Regions from separate parts of the Polaromonas sp. CG_9.11 genome, predicted to be linked through region 2. Evidence: riboswitches for the same ligand, from Rfam matches in the RefSeq annotation. Region 2 holds a riboswitch; the other holds the start of a gene.
What was found. Region 2 has a riboswitch for glycine ahead of gcvT (glycine cleavage system aminomethyltransferase GcvT). Riboswitches for the same ligand answer to the same signal wherever they lie in the genome.
Positions count from the first base shown of each region.

Region 1 (7,846 bases), 130 kb from region 2:
CCGTTTGGCGCGGGCGGTCGGCTTGTCCAGCGCAGATCGCCGGGCAAGTGCGCTAGGATGGCCGGTGTCAGCGCCTCATTCTTTGTAACGCCCAGGGTGAAAAAATGCCCAGGCCGCCTGAATGTTTCAGTGTAGAGCGCGCCATACCAGAGGGGTTCCAGCGCCTGGCTGACAGGGCTGCGCACGCTATAAGCCGAGCGCCACAGCCGCAGAATCTGCCGCTGCATGGGGCGGGCCGGGTCGAACGCCACAAATGCCAATTCCGACTTGTTGCCCTGGTGGTATTTGGGCAGCACGGGCAGCGTCTTGAGCGGCACATCGGCGGTCAGCCACAGCAAGGCCGTTTGCGCCGACCAGGCGGGCGCTACACGCCAGCCCCCCGCCGCCAAGTGGCCAGGCAGGCTTGAAGCGCTGTCAGCCCATTGCAATGGCAGCGGTTCTTCCGTGTCGCCGCCGATTTCCATGCGCTGCCGGGGCAGCTCGCGCCATCCGGCGTCTAACCACTGGGCCGGACTGAAGGTCTTCGCAGGCGTCTGTCGGGCGTAGCGCGCCAGATCGCTTGAGACGTAATTCACCATGTACCACGGCCCGGAAATCATCACCGCCAGCAGCGCTGTCACGCCCAGGCCAAGCGGATGCAAATTCTCAGGGCTTGGGCGTCGCGAATAGGCCATGGCCGCCAGTGCCACCCAGGCGAGTCCCAGACTCAGCCCCGCCATCACATCGGAAAACCAGTGCGCGCCCAGATACAGCCGAGAAAACCCAATCAGCGCGATGTACACCGCCGCCACAGCCGCTATCGCGCCTTGAACGGCGGACCGCTGCTTGCGCGAGAGCAAAAAAGCCAGAAAACCGTAAATAACAATGCTCGATGTGGCATGGCCGCTGGGAAAGGAAAAATCCGCTACCCCGCTGTACAGGCTGATGGGACGCGTTCTGGCCAGTGTGTATTTCAGCAGTTGCACCAGCACCTCGGAAAATCCGGCCACCGCCAGCCAGTAGCGGGCCGTGCGCCAGCAGCGCGCCCACGCCAGCCACGCCCACACCGCCACCACCAGCGGTAGCGCCACCCATGCGCCGCCCAGACCGGTGATGACCACCATGATGCGGTCCATCTCTGCAATGCGCAGGTCTTGCAGGAAGTTGAAGATCGCCACATCCGCCAGAACCAGCGGATCACGGGCTGCAACGTCCTGCAAGATGCCAAAAAATGTCCAGCCCCCGCCCAGCAGCAGCAGCCCCAGGGCGATCAGAAGCGGTGACTCGGGTTTGCGCGGATCAAACAGGAACAGCGCCAGCCTGGAGAGCGCGCCCGGCCGCCGGGACGCCCATTGCAGGGCGCGGTCGCGCCCGACAGCCAGAAGCGGCACACCATGACGCATGGCGATACGCGCCACTTTGGCCGCCAGCCACAGCAGCACCCCGAGCACCAGCAGGATCACCGCCAGCCGAGCGCTCACGGCTTCGGCCATCCGCAGCGACGTCCCAAACAAGACACCGGGCAAAATATGCGCCGGCGCCCATGCCAGCGCGGACGCCGCATTGATCACATAAAACTTCGCGCGCGCCATCTGTGTCGTGCCTGCCACCAGAGGAACAACAGCCCGCACGGGCGCAAAAAAACGCGCCAGCAAAATGCTGGTTCCGCCATGCTGCGCCATGAACTGCTCACCCCGCGCCATCAAGGGCGCATACCGTGCAAAGGGTGGCCAGCCGCGCAGCCGGTCGTTACCCAAGCGGCCCAGCTCGTAGCTCAGCGCGTCACCGGACACCGCGCCCAGCGCGGCCACGGCCAGCGTCGTCCACATATCCAGCGAACCTGCGCCAATCAAGGCCCCGGCGCTGAACATGACCACACCTGCAGGCACCAAGGTGCCAATGAGTGCCAGCGACTCGGTCAGCGCCACGCCAAACACCACCAACAATGCCAGATGCGGATGAGTGGCAATATGGGTCAGGAGCAGATGCATCGCAGGCTTTCCAGGTACGAATCAAGGGCAAAATAATTTGCAGAGGTTCAGCACATGCATCTTCAAAACCCCTTGCATGCTGGCAGAGAAAGTCCGGTGGGATAATTCGCAGATGAGTATTACTTACAAAGATGCAGCCGGTATCGAAGGCGTGCGTGTGGCGGGCAGGCTCGCTGGCGAGTTGCTGGACTACCTGACCCCGTTCATCAAGCCCGGTGTGACGACCAACGAAATCAACCAGTTGGCGCACGACTACATGGTCGACGTGCAGGGAACCATCCCGGCCACGCTCGGCTACGGCCCGCCCAGCTATCCGCCCTACCCCAAGTCGCTGTGCACCTCGGTCAATCACCAGGTGTGCCATGGCGTTCCCAATGACAAGCCGCTGAAGAAAGGTGACATCGTCAACGTGGACGTCACCGGCATCAAGGACGGCTGGCACGGCGACAGCAGCCGCATGTTCCTGATCGGCGACTGCTCGATTGCCGCCAAACGGCTGTGCCAGGTCACCTACGAAGCCATGTGGAAAGGCATCCTGTGCGTGCGGCCGGGCGCGCACCTGGGCGACATCGGCCACGCCATCCAGACGTTTGCCGAAAAGCAGGGCTATTCGATCGTGCGCGAGTTCTGCGGCCACGGCATCGGCATCAGGTTCCATGAGGACCCGCAGGTGCTGCATTACGGCCGTCCGGGCACGCTCGACGAACTCAAGCCCGGCATGGTGTTCACCATTGAGCCGATGATCAACATCGGCAAGCGCGACATCAAGGACGGCCCGGAAAAAGACGGCTGGAGCATCGTGACACGCGACCATTCGCTGTCGGCGCAGTGGGAACACATGGTGCTGGTCACCGAAACCGGCTACGAAGTGCTGACACTGTCGGCCGGCAGCCCGCCGATTCCGGATTTTGTGCCGCAGCCGTCGCGCGAAAAAACCCCTGCCTGATTCCGGGCCCTTGCGGGACCGGCTTTTTCGATCCTTTCACGGTCAGGCCTTGCCTTCATGACTGAATTGACTTCCTTTCGCGAACAATACAGCGCCGGCAAGGCGGGCGTGATGGCCGCGCTGGCAGGCAGCGGTGCCTCGACCCGGGGCATCCATGGCCTGCTGCAAAAGCTGGGCCGGCTGACCGACGCCACCTTGCGGCGGCTGTGGCAACTGGCCGAATTTCCGCCGGATGCCTGCCTGATCGCGGTGGGCGGTTTTGGCCGGGGCGAATTGTTTCCGCATTCCGATGTCGATGTGCTGCTGCTGCTGCCCGACGCCGCGCTCGATGTCGAAGACAATCCGGCCCTCAAGGCCAAGGTAGAAAGCTTCATCAGCAGTTGCTGGGATTGCGGGCTGCAGATTGGCTCCAGCGTGCGTACAGCGGCCCACTGCGTCGAGGAAGCAGCCAAGGACGTCACCGTCCAGACCTCGCTGCTCGAAATGCGTCTGGTGACCGGCTCGGCCGAGGTCTACCAGCTCCTGCAGGCGCAGCTTGACGCAATTCTTGATCCCAAGGCGTTTTTTATCGCCAAGACGCTCGAAATGCGCCAGCGCCACAACAAGTTTGACAACACACCTTACGCGCTGGAGCCCAATTGCAAGGAATCGCCCGGTGGACTGCGTGACCTGCAGGTGGTGCTGTGGGTGGCTCGCGCCGCCGGCTTGGGAAAATCCTGGGACGAGCTGGCCACCAACGGACTGATCACCACGTTCGAGGTTCGTCAGATCAAGGCCAACGAGGCCTTGCTGAGCCTGATACGCGCGCGCCTGCACATCATTGCCCGCCGTCGCGAGGACCGTCTGGTGTTTGATCTGCAGACGGCGGTGGCCGAATCCTTCGGCTATTGCGCCCAGCCGGGCAACCGAAGCGAACGCCCGCCGGCACTGGACACGGTGCAGGTGGTCCTGCCCCTGGACAGGGCCGTGTCGCCCCGGGGCGGACGGGCGGCCAGGCGCCCGCCGGCGCGTCCCAGCGAAGCGCTGATGCGCCGCTATTACTGGACGGCCAAGGCGGTCACCCAGTTGAACCAGATCCTGCTGCTCAACATCGAAGAGCAGCTCAGCCCGTGCAACTATCCGCTGCGCCCGCTCAATGCGCGCTTCTTTGACAAAGCCGGCATGCTTGAAGTGGTCAGCGACGACCTCTACCTGCGCGAGCCCCACGCCATCCTGGAAACCTTCCTGCTGTTCGAAACTCATGTTGGCATCCGCGGCTTGTCGGCACGCACCTTGCGCGCACTCTACAACGCCCGGGGCATGATGAACGCGAAGTTTCGCACCGATCCGGCCAACCGGGCGACCTTCCTGCGCATCCTGCAGCAGCCCGAAGGCATCACCCATGCCATGCGGTTGATGAACCAGACCTCGGTGCTGGGCCGCTACCTCTGGGTGTTTCGCAACATCGTCGGGCAAATGCAGCACGACCTGTTCCACGTCTACACCGTCGACCAGCACATCCTGATGGTGCTGCGCAACATGCGGCGTTTTTTCATGGCCGAGCATTCGCATGAATACCCGATGTGTTCGCAACTGGCCGCAGGCTGGGACAAGCCATGGATTCTGTACATCGCCGCGCTGTTTCACGACATTGCCAAGGGACGCGGCGGCGACCATTCCGAACTGGGCCAGAAGGAAGTGCGCATTTTCTGCCGCCAGCACGGCATTGGCGCCGAAGACTCCCGGATGATCGAGTTCCTGGTGGGCGAACACCTGAGCATGAGCCGTACCGCCCAGAAGGAAGACCTGAGCAACCCGCAAGTGATTGCCACGTTCGCCCGGCGGGTCGGCAACGAACGCAACCTGACTGCCCTGTACCTGCTCACCGTCGCCGACATTCGCGGCACCAGCCCGAAGGTCTGGAATGCCTGGAAAGGCAAGCTGCTCGAAGACCTCTACCGCTACACATTGCGCGTGCTGGGCGGCCGCGCGCCCGATGCAGCTGCCGAGATCGAGGCCCGCAAGCGCGGCGCGCTAACGCTGCTGGCCCTGCATGCCGAGCCATTCCAGGCCTACAAGGCGCTCTGGGACACGCTCGACGTGAGCTATTTCATGCGCCACGAAGCCGCCGACATTGCCTGGCATGCCCGGCACCTGTCGCGCCACATTGGCAAGGCGGTGGTGACAGTCCGTGTGCGCCAGTCTGCAACCGGCGAAGGCATGCAGGTGCTGGTCTACACGCCCGATGCGCCGGACCTGTTCGTGCGCATCTGCGGCTTCTTTGACAAGGCTGGTTTTAGCATTCTGGACGCCAAGGTGCACACCACCAACAACGGCTTTGCCCTGGACACTTTTCAGGTCACCAGCGAGCCGCTGGAAGAGCACTACCGCGAACTGGCCACCATGGTCGAGGTGAACCTGGGCCGCATCCTGGAAGAAAAAGGCCCGCTGCCACCACCCAGCAAAGGCCGGGTGTCGCGCCGCGTCAAAAGCTTTCCCGTGACCCCGCGCGTCGACTTGCGTCCGGATGAAAAAGCCCAGCGCTGGCTGCTCAGCGTGTCGGCCAGCGATCGGGTCGGCCTGCTCTACCTGATTGCACGGGTGCTGGCCAATCACCACATCAACGTCAAGCTGGCCAAGGTGACCACGCTGGGCGAACGGGTCGAGGACACCTTTTTGATCGACGGGCCGGAACTTCAACACAACAAAGCGCAGATCGCGATTGAAACCGAGTTGCTGAAGGCCTTGAGTGAATGAGATCCCATGCATATTTTCGGCACATTTCACCGAACACTGCGAAGTCTGAAAAAAATCCGTTCACCCGGCCTGATAGCTGATAAATTATCGCCATTGCTGCTTCGTCGAGAGCGGCATGCATCAATCGGCGCTTAGCCTGCTTGATGCCGGAAGAGTCTGTGGTGCAGCTAACGCAGCACCCGGCGCCGAAGGAGCAACCACCCCGGAAACTCTCAGGCAAAAGGACCGGCATCACTATTGATCTCTGAAGAGTTGCCGCAGGCTACGTCATGCGGTGCACCGAAGGAGCAAACAGCTCTCGCCAGCGCGAAAGTTCGTGAATCTCTCAGGTCCAGAACAGAGGGGGTGTCCGCTGTGCACTTGCGCGCGGGCTTAATCCCCTTGACGTTGCTGGAGTCTTTCATGAAAAAAATCGCAGTCATTGGTGGTGGCATCACCGGCGTGACCACAGCCTACGCACTTGCCAAGCGCGGCTTTTCGGTCACCTTGTTCGAAAAGCACCGTTATGCCGCCATGGAGACCTCGTTTGCAAATGGCGGCCAACTTTCCGCATCCAACGCAGAGGTATGGAACCACTGGTCAACCCTCCTCAAGGGCCTGAAGTGGATGCTCAAGAGCGATGCACCGCTGCTGGTAAGCCCCAAGCCAAGCTGGCACAAAATATCGTGGTTTGCCGAGTTCATCGCAAACATTCCGCACTACCGAAGCAACACCATAGAGACCACGCGCCTGGCCATCGCGGCGCGCAAGCACCTGCTGGGCTGGGCGGAGCAGGAGGGCATAGACTTTGACCTGAAGAAGGAAGGCATTCTTCACATCTACCGCGACAAGGCCAGCTTTGACCACGCCGGCAAGGTTTCCAGGCTGCTGGCCGAAGGCGGTCTGCCGCGCCGCGCCGTCACCCCGCAAGAGATGCGCGTCTTGGAGCCCACGCTTGCGGGGAAGTATTACGGCGGCTATTTTACCGAAAGCGACTCGACCGGCGACATTCACCTCTTCACCAAGGGCCTGGCCGAGGCGGCGGTGCGACTGGGCGTGATCTGCCTTTACGAGCAGGATGTAAGCGCCGTGACGGCAGACGCCAAGCAGGCCTGTGTGACGGTGGGCCATGGCGCCCAGGAAACCCGCGCGGTCTTTGACGGCGTGGTGGTCTGCGCCGGCACCGCCAGCCGCGCGCTGGCAACCTCGCTCGGTGACCGCGTGAACATCTACCCGGTCAAGGGCTATTCCATCACCGTCAACCTGAAAGACGCGCAAAGCCAGGCAGCCGCGCCCGTGGTCAGTCTGCTGGACGATGAAACCAAGCTGGTCACCAGCCGCCTTGGCCTGGACCGTTTCCGGGTGGCCGGTACGGCAGAGTTCAATGGTTACAACCGCGACATTCGTGCCGATCGCATCAAGCCCCTGGTGGACTGGGTGCAACGCTGCTTTCCCGGCGTCAACACCCAGAGCGTTATACCTTGGGCGGGTCTGCGGCCCATGATGCCCAACATGCTGCCGCGCGTCGGCCGTGGCCGTTCACCCTGCGTTTTTTACAATACCGGACACGGTCACCTGGGCTGGACGTTGTCTGCCATCACCGCCGAGATCGTGGGCGATGCGGTGAGTGAAGCCTTTAAGCCAGCGGGGTTGCTGCATGGCAAACCCGTTCCGGCCTGAAAATCCAAGCCCAAGCCCAAGCCCAAGCCCAAGCCCAAGCCCAAGCCCAAGCCCAAGCGTCAGCTCATGCCTGGTGCTGACTAGTTTTCATGAATGGCAGCGGCTCAATACAATCGCCCGCCGCCATCAAAACCACCAGATCGTGCTATCCCAGACAGGAATTTTTTATCAATAGCAGTAGTTTGTTAAAGCCTAAGTAATAACAATCCCGACAGATAAAGAACCAAAGCCAGCAATCGGAGTCTGAGCGGTATTGGCTTTTGGTGGAGGTTAGAAAAATGTTATCTCAGCACATCATTGATCAGCTCAGCCCTATGATTTTGAGCGTCTGATCCACAAAGAAAAGGATGGGCGCCGGCGACTACGCCTGATCGCGCTGGCGCACCTCAAGGATGGCAAGAGCTATCCCGAAGTGGCGGCCGCCTTGCGCTTGACCCGGCACGCTGTCCCCCGGTGTCAGAATTGTTGTCGCATCTAATTCTTTGATGGCTAACTGCCCGGCAACTTCATTTCATGACCAGAACACCGCATTCAC
Region 1 is NZ_JADOVE010000009.1:138,718-146,563, forward strand. Features, by position in the region: gene IWX85_RS09765 (bifunctional DedA family/phosphatase PAP2 family protein) at 1-1,970, opposite strand, end outside; gene map (type I methionyl aminopeptidase) at 2,083-2,916, shown strand; gene IWX85_RS09775 ([protein-PII] uridylyltransferase) at 2,974-5,652, shown strand; glycine riboswitch at 5,790-5,890, shown strand; gene IWX85_RS09780 (D-amino acid dehydrogenase) at 6,055-7,311, shown strand; partial or broken gene IWX85_RS09785 (transposase) at 7,825-7,846, shown strand, end outside.
Region 1: another riboswitch for glycine. It lies ahead of IWX85_RS09780 (D-amino acid dehydrogenase); the one in region 2 lies ahead of gcvT (glycine cleavage system aminomethyltransferase GcvT).

Region 2 (7,846 bases):
ATCTGTGGGGCAAGGCGACCCGCCATCCGGCCCTGGCACCAGTGGTGTTGCTGCATGGCGGCAGCGGCAGCTGGACGCACTGGCTGCGCAACATTGGCGCGCTCGCCGATTCCGGGCGCTGGGTGCTGGTGCCTGACTTGCCGGGCTTTGGCGAGTCTGACATGCCCCTGCACGGCACGGACGCCGATGCGCTTCCCGGTCCCGTCGAGCAGGGGCTGCAATGCATTTTGGGCGACGCGGCCTGCGATCTGGTGGGATTTTCTTTTGGCGGCATGGTCGCCGGTTTTATCGCCGAGCAGTTTTGTGAGCGTGTGGCACGCCTGGTGCTGGTCGGTGCGCCGGGCTTGGGCATCGCGCCGGAAAAAGCGATCCGGCTCAATGCCTGGCGGCACCTGGCGGAGCCCGCCCAGCGCAATGCAGTGCACCGCCGCAACCTGGCCGCGCTGATGCTGCTTCACCCGGAGTCCATCACCGAACTGGCCTTGCGCCTGCAGGTGGCGAACGTGCTGCGCGACCGGATGAAAGGACGCAGCCTGTCGCGTACCAATGTGCTCGCCCGGTCACTGGCGCAATTGAAATGCCCGGTGCATGCCATTTACGGCCGTGAAGACGCGCTGTACCGGGGAATGATGGAGTGCTTGGCGCCGGTGTTGCGGCTGGCGCCCGGTTTCAGGGCTTTGACGCTGGTTGACGCGGCAGGGCACTGGGTCCAGTTCGAGCGGGCAGAAGCTTTTGACGAAGCGCTTGTAGCCCTACTCAACGTGAACCCATAGGCAGCAAGCGGCTTATTTCTCGATCGCCAGCAATTCGACTTCAAACGTCAGCGTGGCATTCGGGGGCACTGCATTGCCTGCACCGCGATCCCCATAGGCCGTGGCCGGTGGGCAGGTCAATGTCGCCTTGCCGCCAACCTTGATCTTTTGCATGCCTTCGGTCCAGCAGGGCACCACGCGGTTCAGCGGGAACGAGGCAGGCTGGCCGCGCTTGATCGAGCTGTCAAATTCCTTGCCATCGGCCAGCGTGCCGCGGTAGTGGACCTTGACGGTGTCCGATGCCTTGGGCTGGGCGCCCGTGCCATCGACCGTGTGGACGATCTTCACGCCCGAGGGCAGGGTTTCAGGCGGCGCCACGGCCAAGGCGCCGGTAGCAAAAGCGGCGAAGGCGAGCAGGGAGAGGATTGATTTCATGGATGTCTGTGTGAATTGTTGAAGTGCGCATTGTCAATCAATGCAGACCGCATGACTGCGCAGGATGCGGTCAGCTTTCAATCGCTGGCCTCAAGCGTAGTCCGCCACCGGGATGCAGCTGCATGACAGATTGCGGTCGCCATAGACGTTGTCTACCCGGCCGACCGGCGGCCAGTATTTCACTGCTTTCAGGCTGACCAGCGGGAAGGCGCCGGTTTCGCGTGAATACGGCCGGTCCCACTCAGCGCCCAACAGGCTGGCTGCCGTGTGCGGCGCATGTTTGAGCGGGTTGTTGTCCTGCGGCCAGTGGCCGCTTTCTACCTGACGAATCTCTTCGCGGATGGCGATCATGGCGTGAATGAAGCGGTCCAGCTCGGCCAGGGTTTCGCTTTCGGTGGGTTCGACCATCAGCGTTCCGGGCACCGGGAAGCTGAGCGTTGGCGCATGAAAGCCGTAGTCCATCAGCCGTTTGGCCACGTCTTCGGCTGTCACGCCGCTGGTTTCCTTCAGCGGGCGCAGGTCCAGGATGCATTCGTGCGCGACATGGCCGTTTTCACTGGCATACAGCGTCGGGTAATGGTCTTTCAACCGTGCGCTGATGTAGTTGGCGCTCAGGATCGCCACTTCGGTCGCCTGTTTCAGCCCCTCGGGGCCCATCATGCGGCAGTACATCCAGCTGATCGGCAACACCGCCGCATTGCCCAGGGGTGCGGCTGAGATGGCCCCCACGCTTTTCACTGCGTGCAATGCGCTGCCCCCCGGGGGGGCTGTTTCACCTTGGGGCGGCCCGGCGGTGAAACCGGCTCCCCCGCCGCGCAAGCCTGCCGTGGCATGGCCGGGCAGGTAGGGCACCAGGTCTGCCACCACACAGACCGGACCGACGCCGGGTCCCCCGCCGCCGTGCGGAATGCAGAAGGTCTTGTGCAAATTGAGGTGGCTCACGTCGCCGCCAAACTCGCCCGGCGCAGCGGTGCCGACCAGCGCATTCATGTTGGCGCCATCGACATAGACCCGGCCGCCGTGTGCATGCACCAGCTCGCAGAGTTCCTTGACATGCGTCTCAAACACGCCGTGGGTGCTCGGATAGGTGATCATCACGCAGGCCAGCTTGTCGCTGTGCTTTTCGCACTTGGCCTTCAGGTCGGCCATGTCGACATTGCCTTGCGCGTCGCAGGCGGTGACGACCACTGTCATGCCGGCCATCTGGGCGCTGGCTGGGTTGGTGCCGTGGGCTGACGAGGGAATCAGGCAGATGTTGCGTTGGCCCTGGCCGTTGGCTTCAAGGTAGGCCTTGATCACCAGCAAACCCGCGTATTCCCCCTGCGAGCCGGCATTGGGCTGCAGACTGATGCCGGCGTAGCCTGTGGCCGCACACAGCCAGTCGCGCAGTTGCCGGTCGAGTTCGACATAACCCCGTAGCTGGTCCTGCGGTGCAAACGGGTGGATGTTGGCAAATTCCGGCCAGGTGATGGGAATCATCTCGCTGGTGGCGTTGAGCTTCATGGTGCAACTGCCCAGCGGAATCATGCTGCGGTCCAGCGCCAGGTCCTTGTCGCTGAGCTTGCGGATGTAGCGCAGCATGCTGGTTTCGGAATGGTGGGTGTTGAACACCGGATGCGTCAAAAATTCACTGGTGCGACGCAGCTCCGCAGGAATCAGCAACTCGATGCCTTGCTCGAAGTTGCTCACCACCGGCAACGTCTGGCCGGGCTTGGCGAAAAAGGACCAGAGCAGTTCGATGTCCGAGCGGCTGGTGGTCTCGTCAAGCGACACCCCCAGATGATTTTTCAAGCGAAATCTAAGGTTGGCGCAAGACTGGCGTGCGCGTTCAGCTATAGAATTAGTAGCATCTCCGGTTTTGACGGTGACCGAATCAAAGGCGCCCTTGTTCGTGATTTCGAAGCCCATCTGGCGCAAGCCCTGCACAAAGATCGCCGTGTAGGTGGCCACGCGCCGGGCAATCCGCGTCAAGCCCTGCGGGCCGTGGTAGACCGCATACATGCTGGCCATCACGGCGGGCAGTACCTGCGCCGTGCAGATATTGGAGGTGGCCTTTTCACGGCGGATGTGCTGCTCACGGGTTTGCAGCGCCAGCCGGTAGGTCGGATGGCCGTGCGTATCGACGCTGACGCCCACCAGGCGGCCTGGCAGCGAGCGTTTGAATTCATCGCGGCAGGCCAGGTAGGCGGCATGCGGACCGCCATTGCCCATCGGCATGCCGAAGCGCTGTGTGCTGCCCAGCACGATGTCCGCATCCCATTCGCCGGGCGGCTGAAGCAGCGTCAGCGCCAGCAGGTCGGCGGCCACGCACAGGGCTGCGCCATTGGCGTGCGCCACTCCCGCCAGCGGCCGCAGGTCGTGAATGGTGCCGCTGGTGGCCGGGTACTGGGCCAGCACACCGAAGTAGTCGCCCTCTGCCATCAACTGGGGCAGGGTAGCCGACAGGGTGCTGACCTTGACCTCGATGCCCAGCGGCCTGGCGCGCGTCTGGATGACTTCAATGGTTTGCGGGTGGCAGTCGCCGGCCACGATGAACACATGGCTTTTACTCTTGACGCTGCGCTTGGCCAGCGTCATGGCTTCGGCGGCGGCGGTGGCTTCGTCAAGCATCGACGCATTCGCCATCGGCATGCCGGTCAGGTCGCAGACCATGGTCTGGAAGTTGATCAGCGCTTCCATGCGACCCTGCGAAATTTCGGCCTGGTAAGGCGTGTAGGCGGTGTACCAGGCGGGGTTCTCCAGCACATTGCGCAGGATCACGCCCGGCGTGTAGGTGCCGTAATAGCCCTGGCCGATGAAGCTCTTGAACACCTTGTTCTTGGCCGCCATCGCCTTGAGTTGCTTGAGCGCGGCCGCTTCGGAAACCGGTGGCGGAATCGCCATGGCGCTGCTGCGGGCGATCGAGGGCGGCACGATGCCGTCGATCAACGCCCGGCGCGAGCTGGAGCCGACCACGCTGAGCATGTGGACTTCATCCGCCTCGTCAATGCCGATGTGCCGGGCAATGAATTCGGAAGGGTTTTCAAGCGCGCCCAGCGGCGTGGCAGATGGCATCAGCATGTCAGAATTCCGTGTCAGTCTTTGATGAAAATTCAGGCGGCAGAAAAGGCGGTGTAGCTGGTTTCGTCCATCAGCGCGTCGAGCTGTGACGGGTCGGACAGCTTGACCTTGAAGAACCAGCCGGCACCCAGCGGGTCCGAATTGGCCAGCGACGGGTCGTCTCGCAGGGCTTCATTCACTTCGGTGACTTCACCGCTGACCGGCATGTAGACATCGGCCGCCGCCTTGACGGACTCAACTACGCCGGCAGTGTCTTTCTGGGCAAATGTCGTGCCGACTTCCGGCAGTTCGACAAACACCACATCGCCCAGCGCATCCTGCGCATGCACGGTGATGCCGACGGTGGCCATGTCGCCTTCAATCTTGAGCCATTCGTGGTCTTCGGTGTACTTGACGGTCATGCGGTTTCTCCGGGAGTTTGTATGAAAAAGGGAAGTGAACGAAAGAGATAGATAAATAAATCAGCCGCGGTGGTAGCGGGTGGGAACAAAGGGCGTGGGCGACACGTGCATGGGCACGGGTTTGCCACGCACCATGGCAAACAGTTCGGTGCCGACCACCGCATAGTCTGGGTGCACATAGGCCAGCGCAATCGGCTGGTTCAGCGTGGGGCTGAGCAGGCCGCTGGTGACTTGGCCGACAACCTGGCCGTCCATGTTTTCCAGCACGGCGGGTTCGCGGACCGGAACGCGCGCTTTGGCCACCAGCGCCACGCGCTTGCGGCTCAAACTGGCCGGATCGGCCAGCTGCGCCAGGATTTTGTCCGCGCCCGGAAAGCCTCCGGCCCGGGCGCCGCCGGTGCGCCGGACTTTTTGAATGGCCCAGTTCAGGCTGGCTTCAATGGGCGTGGTCGTGGTGTCGATGTCATGGCCGTACAGGCACAGGCCGGCCTCTAACCGAAGCGAATTGCGTGCGCCCAGTCCGACGGGTTTGACTTCAGGCTCGGCCAGCAGGGCACGTGCCAGCGTGTCGGCCTGCGCGGCGTGTACTGAAATTTCGAAACCGTCTTCGCCGGTATAGCCGCTGCGGGTCAGGAAACACTCGCAGCCTGCAACCGTGAAGCGGCCGCCGGTCATGAAAAGCAGTTTTTCAACGCCTGGCGCGAGTCGCTGCAGGGCCGTGACCGCCTGCGGTCCCTGCAGCGCCAGCAGCGCCATCTGGGGCATGGGAATGACGTCGCAGCGCTGGCCGATTTTGGTCTGGATATACGCGATGTCGCCCGCCTTGCAGGCGCCGTTGACGATGACGAAGATATCGCCGCCGTTGGCCACATCGCGGTTGAAGAACATCAGGTCATCGATGATGCCGCCTTCGTCATTGAGCAGCAGACCGTAGCGTTGTTTTCCCGCAGGCAGGTCGATCACATCGACTGGCATCAGGCTTTCAAAAGCGGCGGCTGCATCCGGGCCAACGAGCCGCAACTGGCCCATGTGCGACACGTCGAAAAGGCCTGCGGCGCTGCGCGTGTGCTGGTGTTCGGCCATCAGGCCAGCCGGGTATTGCACCGGCATGGAATAACCGGCAAATGGCACCATGCGCGCGCCGAGTTCTGCATGCAGACCATGCAGCGGCGTGTTGAGCAAAGGGGCAGGGGCGGCAGACGGTTCGTGGGACATGACGTTCTCCAGAGGGCAAACATGACCCCATGGCCAAACGCCACGGGCTGCCCCTTCTGTCCACTTTACCTGAGAGATTCGCCTGACGATGCAGGGTTGCTCCTTCGGTGGACCGCCTTGAAAGCGGCCTCTCTCCAGCAGGGAACGCCCCTTGGTAACAAATGCACCGAGGGGCGGTTGCCAGTCCTTTTGCCTGAGCGTTCAGTCCACCAATGGGGGTGGCACATGCGCCTTCGGCGGTTTTTTCTGGAAAAACTCTCTCCTGACGCTGTCAAGTGTAGCTGAGCGAAGGCATGCTTTTTCTGACTGCTATTTCGCGTACAACAGGTCGCGCAGGGCCAGCGAGAGCTGCGGCACGTAGGTGATCACCATCAGGCAAGCCAGTATCACCAGCACGAAAGGGATCAGGTGATGGATGATCCGGTCTAGGGAAACACGGGCCACCGTGCAGGCTGCAAACAGGTTCACGCCAAAGGGCGGGGTAATCATGCCCAGCGCCAGGTTGACCACCATGACCATGCCGAAATGCACCGGGTCAATGCCGAAGTGCATGGCCACGGGCGCCAGGATCGGCGCCAGCACAATGATTGCCGCGCTGGTTTCAATGAACATGCCGATGAAGAACAGCGTAACATTTACCCCGAGCAGAAACAGCGCGGGTGACTGCAGCACGACTTCGAGCCAGCGGCCGATCGCGTCGGGCACACCTGCACGTGTGATCAGGAAGGCAAACAGCCCGGCGTTGGCAATGATGAACATGATCACGGCGCTGGACAGCACCGACTTGCGCAGCACCACGGCCAAACTGGCCAGACTGATTTCGCGGTAAACCACCATCCCCACCACAAGCGCATAGAACACCGCGACGGCTGCTGCTTCGGTTGGCGTGAAAATACCGCCATAAATGCCGCCCAGAATGATGACCGGCATCAGCAACGCCCAGCCGGCCTGCCAGGTAGCCTTGGCGAAACCTAGCCGCCCGTCGCCATCGTTCTTGCCCCAGCCCTTGATCCGGCAGTACACATAGACAAACGCCATCAAGGCCAGGCTGATGAAGATGCCGGGCCCTATGCCGGCGATGAAGAGCTCGCCAATCGAGACTTCGGCGCTTACGCCATACAGGATCAGGGGAATGGACGGCGGGATGATGACGCCCAGCTCGGCACTGGTTGCCTGCAGTGCGGCGGCATAGGTCGTCGGGTAACCGTGCTTGACCAGAGCCGGAATCAAGATGGCGCCGACGGCAAAGGTAGTCGCCACCGAAGAGCCGGAAACCGCAGCAAAAATCATGCAGGTGAGTACGCAGGTCATCGGCAGGCCTCCCTGCACGCCGCCCACGATGCTTTTAGCAAACTCCACCAGCCGGCGTGAAATACCGCCGGTTTCCATCAGATTGCCAGCCAGGATGAAGAAGGGTATGGCGGCCAGTGGAAACTTGTTGATCGCAGAAAACATTTCCTTGACCGAAATCAGCATGTTGGCATTGGTCGCCTGGATGCCCAGCACTGACGCAAGGCCGATGGAAACGGCGACGGAAATGGTCAATGCAAAGCACAGCACCATGGTGGTCAGCATGACGGCGGTCATTGGGCGGTTTCCAGTTCTTGGCGTTGGGGATCGATCAGGTTGCCAATGATGCCCATCACGCAAAAAAGCCCGCCCACCGGCATGGCCACGTAGCCCCAGAACATAGAAATTGATTCCAGCCCGGACATCGATTGAACGCGGCCGCGCAGCGAATAGTCCCAGCCCCACCAGATGATGACACCGATCAGGGCGAGCGCCGCAAGGCAGACCACCCAGTCGAGTACGCGCTTGATTCGGGGTGGGCTCCAGCGATACAGCACATCAACACTGACCATCGCCCCCTGGCGGAAAGCAGCCGGAATTCCCATGAACACCATCCAGATCAGACTCAGCCGGATCAGGATTTCACTCCATTCTGCGGGTTGTTCCAGTACAAAGCGGGTGATGATCTGGAAC
Region 2 is NZ_JADOVE010000009.1:11,490-19,335, reverse strand. Features, by position in the region: gene IWX85_RS09165 (alpha/beta fold hydrolase) at 1-773, shown strand, start outside; gene IWX85_RS09160 (FKBP-type peptidyl-prolyl cis-trans isomerase) at 786-1,187, opposite strand; gene gcvP (aminomethyl-transferring glycine dehydrogenase) at 1,278-4,247, opposite strand; gene gcvH (glycine cleavage system protein GcvH) at 4,280-4,648, opposite strand; gene gcvT (glycine cleavage system aminomethyltransferase GcvT) at 4,709-5,863, opposite strand; glycine riboswitch at 5,910-6,011, opposite strand; glycine riboswitch at 6,035-6,138, opposite strand; gene IWX85_RS09140 (TRAP transporter large permease) at 6,173-7,450, opposite strand; gene IWX85_RS09135 (TRAP transporter small permease) at 7,447-7,846, opposite strand, start outside.